Regions from separate parts of the Vibrio sp. 10N genome, predicted to be linked through region 2. Evidence: predicted binding sites of a transcription regulator. Region 2 holds the regulator's gene; each other region holds the start of a gene.
What was found. Region 2 encodes PurR, which represses purine synthesis genes. Its sites were predicted from a motif close to TNANGNAAACGTTTNCNTNA; they were not measured.

Region 1 (4,392 bases), 470 kb from region 2:
GTGAGATTCGTTTAGACCTGCACCAGAGATGCGAACGAATTCCGCTTTAGTACGCATATCTTCAATAGTCGCAGAGCCAGTTAGACCCATGCTTGAACGAAGACCACCCATTTGCTGGTGAACGATCTCTTTTAGGCGACCTTTATAAGCGATACGACCTTCGATACCTTCTGGTACCAGTTTGTCTGCCGCGTTGTCAGACTGGAAGTAACGGTCAGAAGAACCTTGAGACATTGCGCCAAGAGAACCCATACCACGGTAAGCTTTGTATGAACGACCTTGGTAAAGAATCACTTCACCTGGTGCTTCTTCAGTACCAGCGAACATAGAACCAACCATGACACAAGATGCGCCAGCTACGATAGCTTTACAGATATCACCTGAGAAACGGATACCGCCATCAGCGATAACTGGGATGCCATATTCTTCAGCCGCTGCTGCTGCATCTGAAATCGCAGTGATTTGAGGTACACCTACGCCTGTTACGATACGAGTCGTACAGATAGAGCCTGGGCCGATACCTACTTTCACTGCGCTTACGCCTGCTTCAATCAGTGCTTTAGCACCGGCAGCCGTTGCAACGTTACCACCGATGATGTCGAGATCTGGGTATGCTGCGCGAGTTTCGCGGATACGGTTTAGAACACCTTCAGAGTGACCGTGTGAAGAGTCGATAAGTAGAACGTCAACACCTGCTTCAACAAGGGCTTTAACACGTTCTTCGTTACCAGCACCAGCACCAACCGCAGCACCAACGCGTAGACGACCTTGCGCATCTTTACATGCGTTCGGCTTACGTTCTGCTTTGTGGAAGTCTTTTGCTGTGATCATACCGGTTAGTTGGAACTCGTCGTTCACAACCAGTACTTTCTCAACACGTGCACGGTGCATCTCTTCTTGTACTTCTTCACGAGAAGCACCTTCTTTAACAGAGGCTAGGCGCTCTTTTGGCGTCATTACTGCTTCTACTTTCTTAGAAAGGTCAGTAACAAAGCGAACATCACGACCAGTGATGATGCCTACGAGTTCGTTGTTTTGTGCAACAACAGGGAAACCTGCAAAGCCGTGCTTTTCAGTCAACGCAACCACATCAGCGATAGATGCATCTGGGCTAACAGTTACTGGGTTAGTAACCACACCTGCTTCAAAGATTTTAACTAGACGAACCTGCTCAGCTTGCTGCTCGATAGACATGTTCTTGTGGATAAAGCCAATGCCACCTTCTTGGGCGAGCGCGATCGCAAGACGCGCTTCTGTCACTGTGTCCATAGACGCAGAGATCATTGGAATATTCAGAGTGATATTCTTGGTCAGCCGAGTGCGAAGATCAGCTGTGTTTGGGAGAACGGTGGAGTGAGCTGGAACGAGTAGTACATCATCGAACGTCAGCGCTTCTTTGGCAATTCTTAGCATTTGCAATATCTCACAATAGAGGAGTTTAAAGAAAAAATCCGCCCTTATCGTTTCGCATAATAAGGTGATTTGGATTAGATATTGCGGTGGGATTATACGCCCGACGAAATCGCTTGGCTATACATTTTTCTATTTTTTATTTGCAATTACCCCCTTGATATGTATTATATTGCCGCTAATTTCCATACTCACGCCCTTGAGATTAGCTGTGTCCCTATCCTCGCGATCTACTTCTCATTCATCTTCTTCAAATCAGAACATTTACACGGTTTCTCGTCTGAATTCCGAAGTGCGTTTATTACTAGAAAATGAAATGGGGATTGTCTGGTTAGTGGGTGAAATCTCTAACTTTTCTGCACCGGTCTCTGGTCACTGGTACCTCACGTTAAAAGACTCACGTGCTCAAGTTAAGTGCGCGATGTTCCGTGGCAACAATCGCCGAGTCACCTTTAAGCCCGTCAACGGCAATCAAGTATTGGTGAAAGCGCGTCTCTCTTTGTATGAGCCACGTGGTGACTACCAACTGATCATTGAATCGATGCAGCCAGAAGGCGATGGCAGACTGCAGCAAGAGTTTGAGAAGCTAAAAATGTCGCTGGCGGCTGAAGGGTTATTCTCGCAGTCACTGAAAAAGCCTCTGCCCTCTCATCCAAAACGCGTGGGTATCATCACCTCTAAAACAGGGGCTGCGCTGTTCGATATTCTCGATGTACTGAAAAGGCGCGATCCATCTCTGCCTGTCGTTATCTACCCGACAACCGTGCAAGGTGACATGGCCGCATTCGAGATCGCTCAAGCTATTGGCCGCGCCAACAGTCGCAATGAGTGTGATGTGTTGATTGTCGGTCGTGGTGGTGGTTCACTCGAAGATCTTTGGTGCTTTAACCATGAAGTTGTGGCGAGAACCATCGCAGCAAGCCAAATCCCTATCATTAGTGCAGTCGGGCACGAAATTGATGTCACGATTGCCGATTATGTTGCCGATGTACGTGCGCCAACCCCAAGCGCGGCAGCAGAGCTGGTCAGCAATGACACATCACACAAGCATGAGTCACTAAAGAGTCGAGAGCAAAGACTGCGTAATACGATGCAGATTTACCTTGCTCAGCAAAAACAGCAGTTTTCTGCACTGACACAAGCGTTAAACAGCCATCATCCAAAACATCAGCTGCAAAGACAGAGCCAACTTCTCGATGAGTTTGAATACCGTTTGAGTTCTGCCATGAAGCAGCGACTATCGCAAGAAGCTCTGCGTCTAAATAACAAGCAGCATCGATTGATGGCACTCTCTCCAGACCGTCAATTAGAAAAACAATCGAACCGATTAGTGCAGTTACAAGCGCGGCTTAAACAAGCAATACAAAAACAGCTCAATACCGCCAAACATCAGTTTGCAGTGACGGCAGGAAAGCTGGATACGGTCAGCCCACTGGCAACGCTACAGCGAGGCTATTCAATCACTCAAGACAACAAAGGTCATGTGATCACTAACGCTCATTCGCTTGAAGTAGGTAGCACAATTACCACTAAACTCGACACCGGCGTCATTGAGTCTCAGGTGACCCGCATACAAGATAACGAATAACGACTGTCCGTTAAGTCACTGCCTCAAACGTCAACTTCACTCGGGATTTTGACTTGAGCTCGTTGCAACTGTGGCAAAAGTAGCTCGCCGAGCCACACGCTTGAAGCTTCTCGAGTTCTGCCTCGCAGTCTGGGCAGAAAGCCCGCTTGTTAAAATGAAGCTGACAGTGGCTACAATGGTATTGACCATCCCAACCCAGTTCTCGTTCGCATGTTGGGCAATTATTACCTGAACTCATTGTGACTCACCTACATTAGTGATAGTTAATGTTGGCATCATACGATTTTGTTCTCGGCTTGCGCATTGATACCAATCAAATTCACCGTTTGACCACCGACTAAGAAGCAAGCATTTGAGAATAACTCGTCATCGGCACGGTCCGTCGATTACGTCGTTTAACTTTATACATTTCCGCGTCCGCTTTTCGGATCAGTTTGTCCATTGGCAGATCTGAACAACATTCCTTAGTGGCAAATCCAACGCTGACAGAAATGTTGGTTTCTTCCAATGTCACTGGCTTATTAAGCTCAGTCGTCAGGGTCTCATAGAATGCTCTTGCGCCTTCTTCACTCGGGAAGCAGCAAAACGCTAAGAACTCATCGCCCCCATAACGTCCGAGCACAGCTTGAGGCGGAAATATCGCTTTCAGCTCATTAGCCACTGCCATGAGCACCTTGTCACCAAAGTAATGGCCGAATTCGTCATTAACTTGCTTAAATTTGTCGATATCAACAAAAAAGCAACCCAAAATATTGCCGTCAAAACAATGACTTTGCTCTACTCTGTCGAGAAGCTCTCGTCGGTTTAAACAATGTGTGAGGGGATCCATTTGGGCTTGAAATGTGAGCTTGTCCTCAAGGGCGTATTTCTCCAACGCCACCGAATAAACTGCGGCAACGGACTCAAGTACTTCAACCTCGATCGCTCGCGGGGTAGCTGGGGTACTACTGTAAAGTGCAAACGTTCCTAAACAGTGTTGCTCTGTAGACATCACAGGTACAGACCAGCAAGCACGAATATCGGCAGAAGCAGCCAGCTCCAGAAAAGGCTGCCAATTACGATGTTGTGTGACATCGTCAACAATCACTGAGCGCTTCAGAAAAGCAGCAGCGCCGCATGATCCGACCGTTTCACCGATCGCGATGCCATTGATCGCCTGATTGTAGTCAATTGGCAGGTTAGGAGCGGCCACGGTATGCAAGCACTCTGTGGCCTCATCTAATGAGAGGATGGAAACTCGTTTGTCTGGAAATAATCGCTCGGTCAGCTTGACTATCCTTGACTCTAACTGGGTTCGGGGTAATCCCAGTGCGAGCTCCTTTAATAAGTTATTCATGCCTTTATGGGCATCGATCAGCAAGTCTTTATTCATAGTTCGCGTCTTTTTGATTGTT
Region 2 (4,392 bases):
CTTAATCGCTACTTCAAAGATCGTGAACTGCCAATTCCGACTTTGTATCTGATGGGTGATAAAGATTATATGTTTATCAAGCCGGTCAAAGAGATGGTGGCTGAACACAAGTCCAGCCGACTTTTAGAGATTAAAGATTGTGGTCACGTGTGCAACGTTGAAAGGCCAGATGAGTTCAATAAGCATTCGATAGATTTCATTAAGTCAGTGGCATCTTAATTGGTTTTGGGGTTTGACAGTTCCAGCAAACCTCAAATTGTCCCTCATTGAGTTCATCACATGCAAAGCAATGCCAATCAGCGTGATTGGCATTTTGAGTTTTTAACTCCCACTGCTTAATAATGGCTTTTGCCATCATGGATTGTTCGATGTCGAACAGCCAAACATAAGGCAGTGAACTTTCGTCAAAAGGCACTTCCCCCCTAAGTCCAAACACACCCTCACCGCGCACTTCACAGTGGATACCCTCTGAAGCCAGTTGTTGCTGCACGATGTGAGTCTCTGGTGGGTTATTGCCGATAAAAATCTTCATCTATTCTTGTACCTGCGGTGAGCGAGACAGTCGAGCCATGATCCATTTAGCGATGAGCGGGAACAAACCTAGCAGTGCAAATGACGCCAATACAGTTGGTGACACAATGCCAGAAAGGCTATCGATGTTGGCAAGTTGCGTACCTGCATTTAGGTAGACGGCAGTGCCAGGCAGCATACCAAGTTGGCTAACTAGGTAGTACTTTGATGCACGGATTGGTGTCAGACCCATCAATAGGTTAATCAAAAAGAACGGGAATACCGGGATGAGTCTGAGTGAGAATAGGTAAAAGGCGCCGTCTTTTTCCACACCTTTATTAATGGTGTCGAGTTTAGAACCAAATTTACTTTGCACCCAATCACGAAGCAGGAATCGGCTGCTCAAAAATGCCAATGTTGCACCAATAGTACTTGCGAAAGAAACCAGCAGTAGACTGGTCCAAAAACCAAACAAAGCAGCACCTAGTAAGGTGACAACGGCAGCGCCAGGGATCGAAAACGCAGTAATCGCGATGTAGGCAAAAAAGTAGGTGAGTGCAGCCGTTACAAAATTAGCATCGATGTACTCAGCGAGCGCGGCTTGCTGCGCTTTGGCGTTCTCGAGCGTGAGGTGTTGACCAAAATTAATGCCTAAAAATACGATGACGGCAACCAGTACCAGCCCCAATATCAGCTTCTTGCTCATGACGGTATCCTTTGAGATGTCTTAGTATTAGTTTAGTAGAAAGGAGCAGTGAACTTTTCCTTTCAACTAATACGAAAAAAATCAGCCATAAGGCTGATTTTTTCTCATTAAAACCAAAGGTTAGTTGATTGAGCTAGCGAGCTCTTCACGTTTGGTTTGCGGGATCACTGACCAATGAGTTCCGTTGATTGCACCTTCAAGTGCCCACAATAACTCCAGACCAACTGAGCTAGAATGGGTTCTTTGAATGGCTTTGAACGCTTCAACAGAGCCGTGCTGCTGCAAATCACCGACAGATTCAATACCGGCTTTTTTGAGCATACGCTCCGTTGCCAGACGTAAGTTAGGTAAATCTTTTAGTCGGTTTGGCTTTGCCTCAGACTGCTGCGCTTTTTCTGTTTTAGCAAATTCAAGCGCTTGTTTAGCGTGAACCAAGATAGCCTCTTGGTCTTGCCAACAATCTTCTGGTAATGCGAAGTATTTAGTGACGACAGGAAATCCACGCTTTTTGTAAACGTATGGTTTGTAACCCAGTTTCTTAAAGGTAGATATGGTCTTGCGGTCTGTTCTGATATGTAATTTGTTGTTCACTGCTAATGCAAACATCGTATCATCTACGAAGATGCCAAATCCGCCGAACATGGAGCGAGACTTTACTCTTCCAAGCTGAGCGAATAACTGCATTGAATCTTTTAGTATAGGATTATCCATGCTTATTCTTTTCTCGGTGTTATTGATTGTGTCACCAAAATCAGGTCCGAGAGTATAGCAAACGGGTGTCAGAGCTCTGTTAAGCCACTGCTATAACTGAGTCTTACCCCTTGCCATCGGCAACCCCGCTACCTATCAATTAAAAAATTGGTTTAGGCCGGAGGCTTTGCGTCCCACCCTTTCAGATGGTTTGCCCTGTGCGTGACACATATAGCATATAGGAAAACTATGTAAGTTATTGATTACTGTTTTTTCAAAATGTGACACTGGTTCAAATAATGGTTGACTATTTGTGCCTAGAGGTGAATAAAAAATTGACAGTGGGCAGGGAAAACTTTGAATAGAGATCAAAAAAAAGTGCCGAAATCGGCACTTTTGTCAGCATTAGGTAAGAGGTTTGACAGAGTCACGTTCTACAATTTCTGGGTGCATTTCGAAAATGCGTTTTTCGTGACCTTTATCTTTGATTCGTTCTAGTAGAATCTCAAAGGCATTTTTACCGACGCGTCGCTTCGGTTGGTGAACCGTTGTGAGCGGAGGTGAAAAGTATTCAGCCAGTTCGATATTGTCATAACCAATAACAGAAATGTCGTCAGGGACACGAACGCCAAGCTGCTGAAGGCGACTCATTAGTCCGAATGCCATTGTGTCATTAAAGCAAAATACTGCAGTGGGCCTTTCTTCCATTGCTGCAATTCGGTTCGCGGCGATTACAGCGGTATCACATTCAAAGTTACCTTCTAAAATGCGATCTTCTTTCATTTCGATACCGGCTTCCACCAGTGCACGCTTGTAACCAATGATGCGCTCTTGGCAGACAGCTTTCTCTAAGTGGCCACTTAGGCAAGCAATATCGGTATGACCTTTTTCAATCAAGAACTTAGTTGCTAGATAGCCACCTTCTTCCGAGTTATCGATGATCTTATCTGCTTGCGAGCTCTCTGGGCCCCAATCCATGATTACCTTAGGAATATCAGCATGGCGGTCAAGCATTTCAAGGAGCTCTTCGGTTAAGTCTGAGCACATCACCAAAATGCCATCAACACGCTTTTCGGCAAGCATGCGGATGTAGTCACGTTGCTTCTCGTAAACACCGCCTGTGTTACACAAAATGAGAGTATAGCCTTGGCGATAGCAGTAACTTTCCACACCATCGATGACTTCTGAGAAAAATAAGTTGGTCGACTGCGTAACCAGCATGCCAATGGTCTTGGTCGAGTTGCATTTCAAGCTACGAGCAACCGCACTTGGGGCGTAATTGAGCTCATTAACCGCCGCCATCACTTTTTCTTGTGTTGCTTCTGCAACAAAGCGAGTCTTATTAATTACATGGGATACTGTGGTCGTTGAAACGCCAGCAAGTCGGGCGACATCTTTAATGGTTGCCATAGTGATATCCTATTAGTCGCGGCTTATAGGTTTAACGTTGAATTAACGTTTGTGCCGCTTTCATTTTAGTGGTTCCAGCACTTTTGTGAAAATACGAATTTAAAGGCGGGAACCGGCAAGTGTATGCAAGCCAAGGCAAAGTTTGAGCGTATGGCTCAAAGTCGGCACCGGAAAGGGGCGTCTAATTGTAATGCCGTTGGGTGATTGCATTTAAACGGCGAATTGTAGTCGCAGCTTAGTGAGCTGGCAATCATTTATCCTAGAAATTTATAACTAAGGCGCAAAATTGACTCATAGAGAGCGGAAAACCCTTTTGCGCCACATGTTAGCTAGTCGTTTTCATCCAAAAGATAGGTAAGGTCGAGCTGACAGAAAGCGTGCAATAAACTTGCCGCAGCTGCGTAAAAACCAAATTCATCAAACTGTTGGCATTTTTGAACGAACTGAGGCAACCAGCTCATTAAATAGGTATTAATGAAGTCTGCTTGCTCGGTCATCGCGGTGTTCATGTGCGCTTCATTTTCCAGCTCGTTGGAGCGGATTATGAGATTGCCCAAAAAGTCGAGCTCAATTGCGAGATGGTCAGCGGGTTCATTCAGATCTTGATTAACGGCAACACCGTGCTTTGTCAGAAGGTCTGTCATGTCCTGTGCTGGTTGGTCATTAAGCAAGCCGGACTTACCAATATACATAGAGGCATAAGGCAGTGCGCCATGTTTATCGGACTTCAAAAAGAGATCGCAGAAGTCTGCTGAGAGCTCTAGCTGGGCATCTTCACGAACTTGTAAGCGATTTAGTGCATCGGTGAAAGTTTTTATCGGCTCAGAGAGGGATGGGTTTTCACCTAGGCCTGTTAGAAACGAACGTATCTCTGGGCTGTGATATTTGTTTAGCTCATCTTCGGTCAGCTCTGAAGCAAATAGGCTGGACAGCCACCAATAGATTTCCGCACGTTGTTCATTAAATGCTTTGATTTCTTGCATTTGTATCGTCTCCAAAAATGATACCTTCTATTCTAGCCAATAAAGATGAACAGCAATAACGGATAATATGAATAAATAAGTTAATTTATTAAA
Region 3 (4,392 bases), 680 kb from region 2:
AAGTAAAACTGGACTACGTTGAATTTGCGGCCCGTGATTTAGACAAAACAAAGCGTTTCTTTACTGCTGTATTTGACTGGTCTTTTCAGGATTATGGCGATGACTATACCGCGTTTGAAAATCAAGGTTTGAATGGTGGGTTCTATCGTGCAGATTTATGTTCAACCGCAGCGAATGGCGGCGCACTACTGGTCTTCTATAGTGCCAACATTGAGGCAACATACAAAAAGGTTGAGGCCAACCAAGGTGTGATTATTCGCGAAATCTTTGACTTTCCCGGCGGTTGCCGTTTCCATTTTACTGAGCCAAGTGGCAACGAGTTCGCTGTTTGGTCTGAGTTACGTTAGTATCAACGTGCTGAGTAGACAATAAAAATGAGGCTCTGAATCACTTCAGAGCCTCATTTTTTGCGTGAATAGAACGCGTGAACTTAGTAAATGACTTTCACTTTCTTCGCGCAGCTCACTGCTTCATCTACCGCTGTTTCTAGCGATTTACGTTTAGTCAATACCACACCTAAACGGCGACGACCGTCGATATCTGGCTTACCGAACAGGCGCACTTGAGTTTGTGGTAGCGCTAGCGCTTCATCAAGACCTTCAAAACGAATGTTGTTCGAAGTGCCTTGGCCAAGAATCACGGCTGATGCAGCTGGACCATATTGTGCAATGCTGTTGACTGGCATACCGGTAAACGCACGTACATGAAGTGCAAACTCTGACATTTCTTGAGAAATCAGTGTGACTAGGCCCGTATCGTGGGGACGTGGCGACACTTCGTTGAAAATTACTTTGTCACCTTTAACGAACAGCTCTACGCCAAAAATGCCGTAGCCACCAAGTGCGTTAACCACTTGCTCAGCCGTGTACTCCGCCGCTTTACGTGCATTCTCTGTCATTAACTGTGGCTGCCAAGATTCGCGGTAGTCGCCATCTTCTTGGCGATGGCCAATAGGCGCACAGAAGTGAACGCCGTCAACCGCACGTACAGTCAGCAATGTAATCTCGTAATCAAAGTCGATGAAACCTTCTACGATGACCCGTCCGGCGCCAGTGCGACCACCTTCTTGAGCATATGTCCACGCTGTCTCGATGTCTGCTTCGGTTTTGATGACACTTTGACCTTTGCCCGAAGAGCTCATTACCGGCTTAACGACACAAGGGACACCAACGTGTTCAACCGCCGCTTTGAAATCGTCATAGTTGTCTGCAAACTGGTAAGGGGAGGTGTTCAATCCCAGTTCTTCTGCTGCTAAGCGTCGGATCCCTTCACGGTTCATGGTGAGTTTGGTCGCATTCGCAGTAGGGACAACATTGAGTCCTTTGTTTTCAAGCTCCACTAACTTGTCCGTTGCGATGGCTTCAATTTCAGGAACCACATAGCTCGGCTTTTCTTTTTCGATGATGGCTTCTAGTGCTTCCCCATCTAACATGTCAAGTACATAGCTACGGTGAGCCACTTGCATTGCTGGTGCGTCTTCGTAGCGATCGCAGGCGATGACTTCTAAACCAAGTCGCTGACATTCGATGGCGACTTCTTTACCCAGTTCACCAGAGCCCAACAGTAATACACGTGTAGCGTTTTCACGAGTTGCTGTACCAAACATATAAAATCCTTGACGTTCATGAGGAAGAATTGCCGAGGATCATACTGGATTATCTTCAAAAAGCAAACGTTTGCGTGGAAAATAAATCGAGATAGTAGAATCACCAAAAAAATAGCCTCGCGATAGGGCGAGGCTATGATTATTGTTCAATAAAGCTGATTTCGTTCAATAGAACAGTTGGCTAAAGAGCGACATATTCCAATGGAATATCTGGGTCGATAGCTTCTAGCGTCGCTTGTGTGTCAGCTAGATGGCTAATTTTACCGGAGGCCATCTCTGCAAGCGCCACGAGTTGAATATCTTCGAACGACTGCCCTGCTAGTAATAGTTGCATGAAAGCAACTTGAAGCGGAGGCAGGCTAGGGTTGAATGCCGCGTTTTCCGCATAAGCACCTTTGAAGGTATTGCCGTCTTTAGTGCTAATAGCAACGCCACTAAGGTTCTTAGTATAAGGCGAGTGGCTTTGATTTAGCGCATCAACAGCAGCGAGAACCAATGTGTCTGTTTCATCGGTTGAGAGCCCGTGCTGTTTAGGACTCATTAGCGCATCGGTAATACCTAAATCTTTAGGACCGAACGATTCTGGTAGGTACTCTTGTAACGTCATTTCATCACGTTGAGGCAATTGCACAACCAAAGAATCGGCGGTGGTCAGCTCATTCATGAACTGACGACAGTGGCCGCAAGGACTGTAGTTGATGGTGATGTCCTTCAGACCAGTTTCACCTTTCATCCAAGCATGGCTGATAGCGGACTGCTCGGCATGAACGGTTTGACCAAGTTGAGCTCCAATGATTTCCATGTTGGCACCAAAATACAGGCGTCCGGATAATCCACGAACGATCGCGCCAACAAAAAACTCTGAAATCGGCGCATAGGAATACGCTGCTGCAAAAGGTAAAAGGGCGACACGCAGCTCGCTATCGTCAAGACCAGACAAAGCCTGGAGCTTTTCAAACTGCTCTTTGGATAAAGTCGCATCGAAATCTGGAGCCGTTAAAATAGGCTTTAAAAATGTAGCAATATGCTCTGGAATGTCGGCCAACGCAGAATCAAAACGATCAGTCATGCGGTTTCCTATGTGATGAAGTGTTTTGTACATTCTAAGCAAGTTTTGGGGATATAAAGGTGATGATGATCACATGTATGGTTGCAACAATTGTAAAAGTTGCAATATAAGAGTGATGTCACACAAAGAGCGGGTTGCTAGTTCTGACAACCCGCAATAGGTATTAGTGAAGCCAATGGCTCAACCAAATCGAAAAGGCGAACATTGATGGTGCTAAGACTGAGGTAATGACACCGCATATTACTAGTGCTAGGGAGCTAAACGCGGCATCGCGAGGATCTTTTTCAGCGCTTGTAGCAGTGCCTAAGGCGTGAGATACCGTTCCCATGGTGAGACCTTTCGCAATAGGGTGGGTGACGCCTAATAGTTGGTAAATTGGATAGGCCATAATGGCACCGAATAGGCCAACAAGTAACACAAGGATGGCTGCAATCGCAGGCTCTCCGCCAAGATGACTAGAAACCTCCATTGCGATAGGAGTAGTAACGGACTTACCAAGCAAGCTAGCAATAAGCTCCATGTCTGCACCCAGCAATACGGCGATAATCGATGCCGTAAACATAGACGCGATGCTTCCTACACCGCAGGCAAGGGCAATGATGCGCCAGTTTTGGCGTATCTGAGGAAGTTGCTCGTACAGAGGGTAGGCTAGAGCAACAACCGCAGGTTGAAGCAAGTAGCTGATCCACTCGTTGTCTGCATAGTAGGTATCAAATGGTACATTCAGTACCAGTAGCAGAGGGATCAGCATTGCGATGCTAAGTAAAAGCGGATTGAAAATGGGATTCTTCGCTTTTATGGCAATAAAGCGTGCAATAAAAAACACGATAACGGTGACAGGAAGCCACATATTACTTGTCTCCCTTCTTTAAAAAGCGATCAAGGAACACCGAAAGCACAATCAATACGATCAAAGATCCACCCACAGCACTAGCTAGAATAGGGAGTGCGTTGCTCACTAGCATATCGAAGTGATTCATCAGGCCGACACTTATCGGCACAAAGAGCAAAATCATATAGCGAATAAACACATGAGCTCCGGGTTGCACTAAGCGAACCGGGATCATGCCGGTGGCTAGGCCTGCAAATAGAAGCAACATGCCAAACACACTTCCAGGGATGGAAACGTCGAGTAGGCTTTGAAGGGCGTTACCTAACCAAAGTGAAACAAAAATAATGGCAAAAGAGGCTACATAGCGAAGCACGGTTTTTAGCATGGCTTCCTCTTAGTAAAAAATAGAGTGTTCATACAGTGGGCAGCCTAAACATAGAATAATTAGGCTGCCTTCGACTACGTGGATGAAGGTGTTAAGAAACGAGACGCTCCACGTAGCGGTAGACGGATTTTAGTATGGCGAGCTTTTTCTCGTCAGACTCATGTTCGTGAACTAAGTTTTCCATATTTAGCATGTAATCTTCAATACGACTTTCGAAAAACTCACGACAATGATTTGCCCACCTTGTCTGCTCCGACTCATCAAGCGTCCAAGCGAAGTGGCGCGCGCGATATCGGAATAGCAGAGGCTCAATTCTAGAATCACAAAAACTAATGTCTAATGCAGATAGATTATTCGGTTCTGTCTCGCGAATAATATCCATCGCACTTTTATCCGCAGGAGTGAAGAATCCGCTGTAGAGTTGAGTATCGACATCATTGTCTTCTGCATATTCACGTTCAATGCTGTAGAGGCCGATCAACTTCTCACGAACTTCTGGG

Region 1: guaB (IMP dehydrogenase) is a predicted target of PurR. The motif match lies at 1,515-1,534, and genes of this name have one in related genera.
Region 3: purT (formate-dependent phosphoribosylglycinamide formyltransferase) is a predicted target of PurR. The motif match lies at 1,665-1,684, and genes of this name have one in related genera.

Annotation. Positions count from the first base shown of each region.
Region 1 is NZ_BTPM01000001.1:707,511-711,902, reverse strand. Features, by position in the region: gene guaB (IMP dehydrogenase) at 1-1,413, opposite strand, end outside; gene xseA (exodeoxyribonuclease VII large subunit) at 1,622-2,998, shown strand; gene AAA946_RS03430 (zinc ribbon domain-containing protein) at 3,009-3,236, opposite strand; gene AAA946_RS03425 (sensor domain-containing diguanylate cyclase) at 3,336-4,392, opposite strand, start outside.
Region 2 is NZ_BTPM01000001.1:1,176,553-1,180,944, forward strand. Features, by position in the region: gene AAA946_RS05605 (alpha/beta fold hydrolase) at 1-219, shown strand, start outside; gene AAA946_RS05610 (DUF2007 domain-containing protein) at 200-532, opposite strand; gene AAA946_RS05615 (TVP38/TMEM64 family protein) at 533-1,216, opposite strand; gene AAA946_RS05620 (TfoX/Sxy family DNA transformation protein) at 1,337-1,927, opposite strand; cyclic di-GMP riboswitch class I at 2,043-2,132, opposite strand; gene purR (HTH-type transcriptional repressor PurR) at 2,312-3,316, opposite strand; gene torD (molecular chaperone TorD) at 3,646-4,299, opposite strand.
Region 3 is NZ_BTPM01000001.1:1,859,405-1,863,796, reverse strand. Features, by position in the region: gene AAA946_RS08570 (VOC family protein) at 1-347, shown strand, start outside; gene purT (formate-dependent phosphoribosylglycinamide formyltransferase) at 431-1,606, opposite strand; gene cdd (cytidine deaminase) at 1,788-2,675, opposite strand; gene AAA946_RS08555 (CidB/LrgB family autolysis modulator) at 2,839-3,525, opposite strand; gene AAA946_RS08550 (CidA/LrgA family protein) at 3,527-3,892, opposite strand; gene sbcB (exodeoxyribonuclease I) at 3,984-4,392, opposite strand, start outside.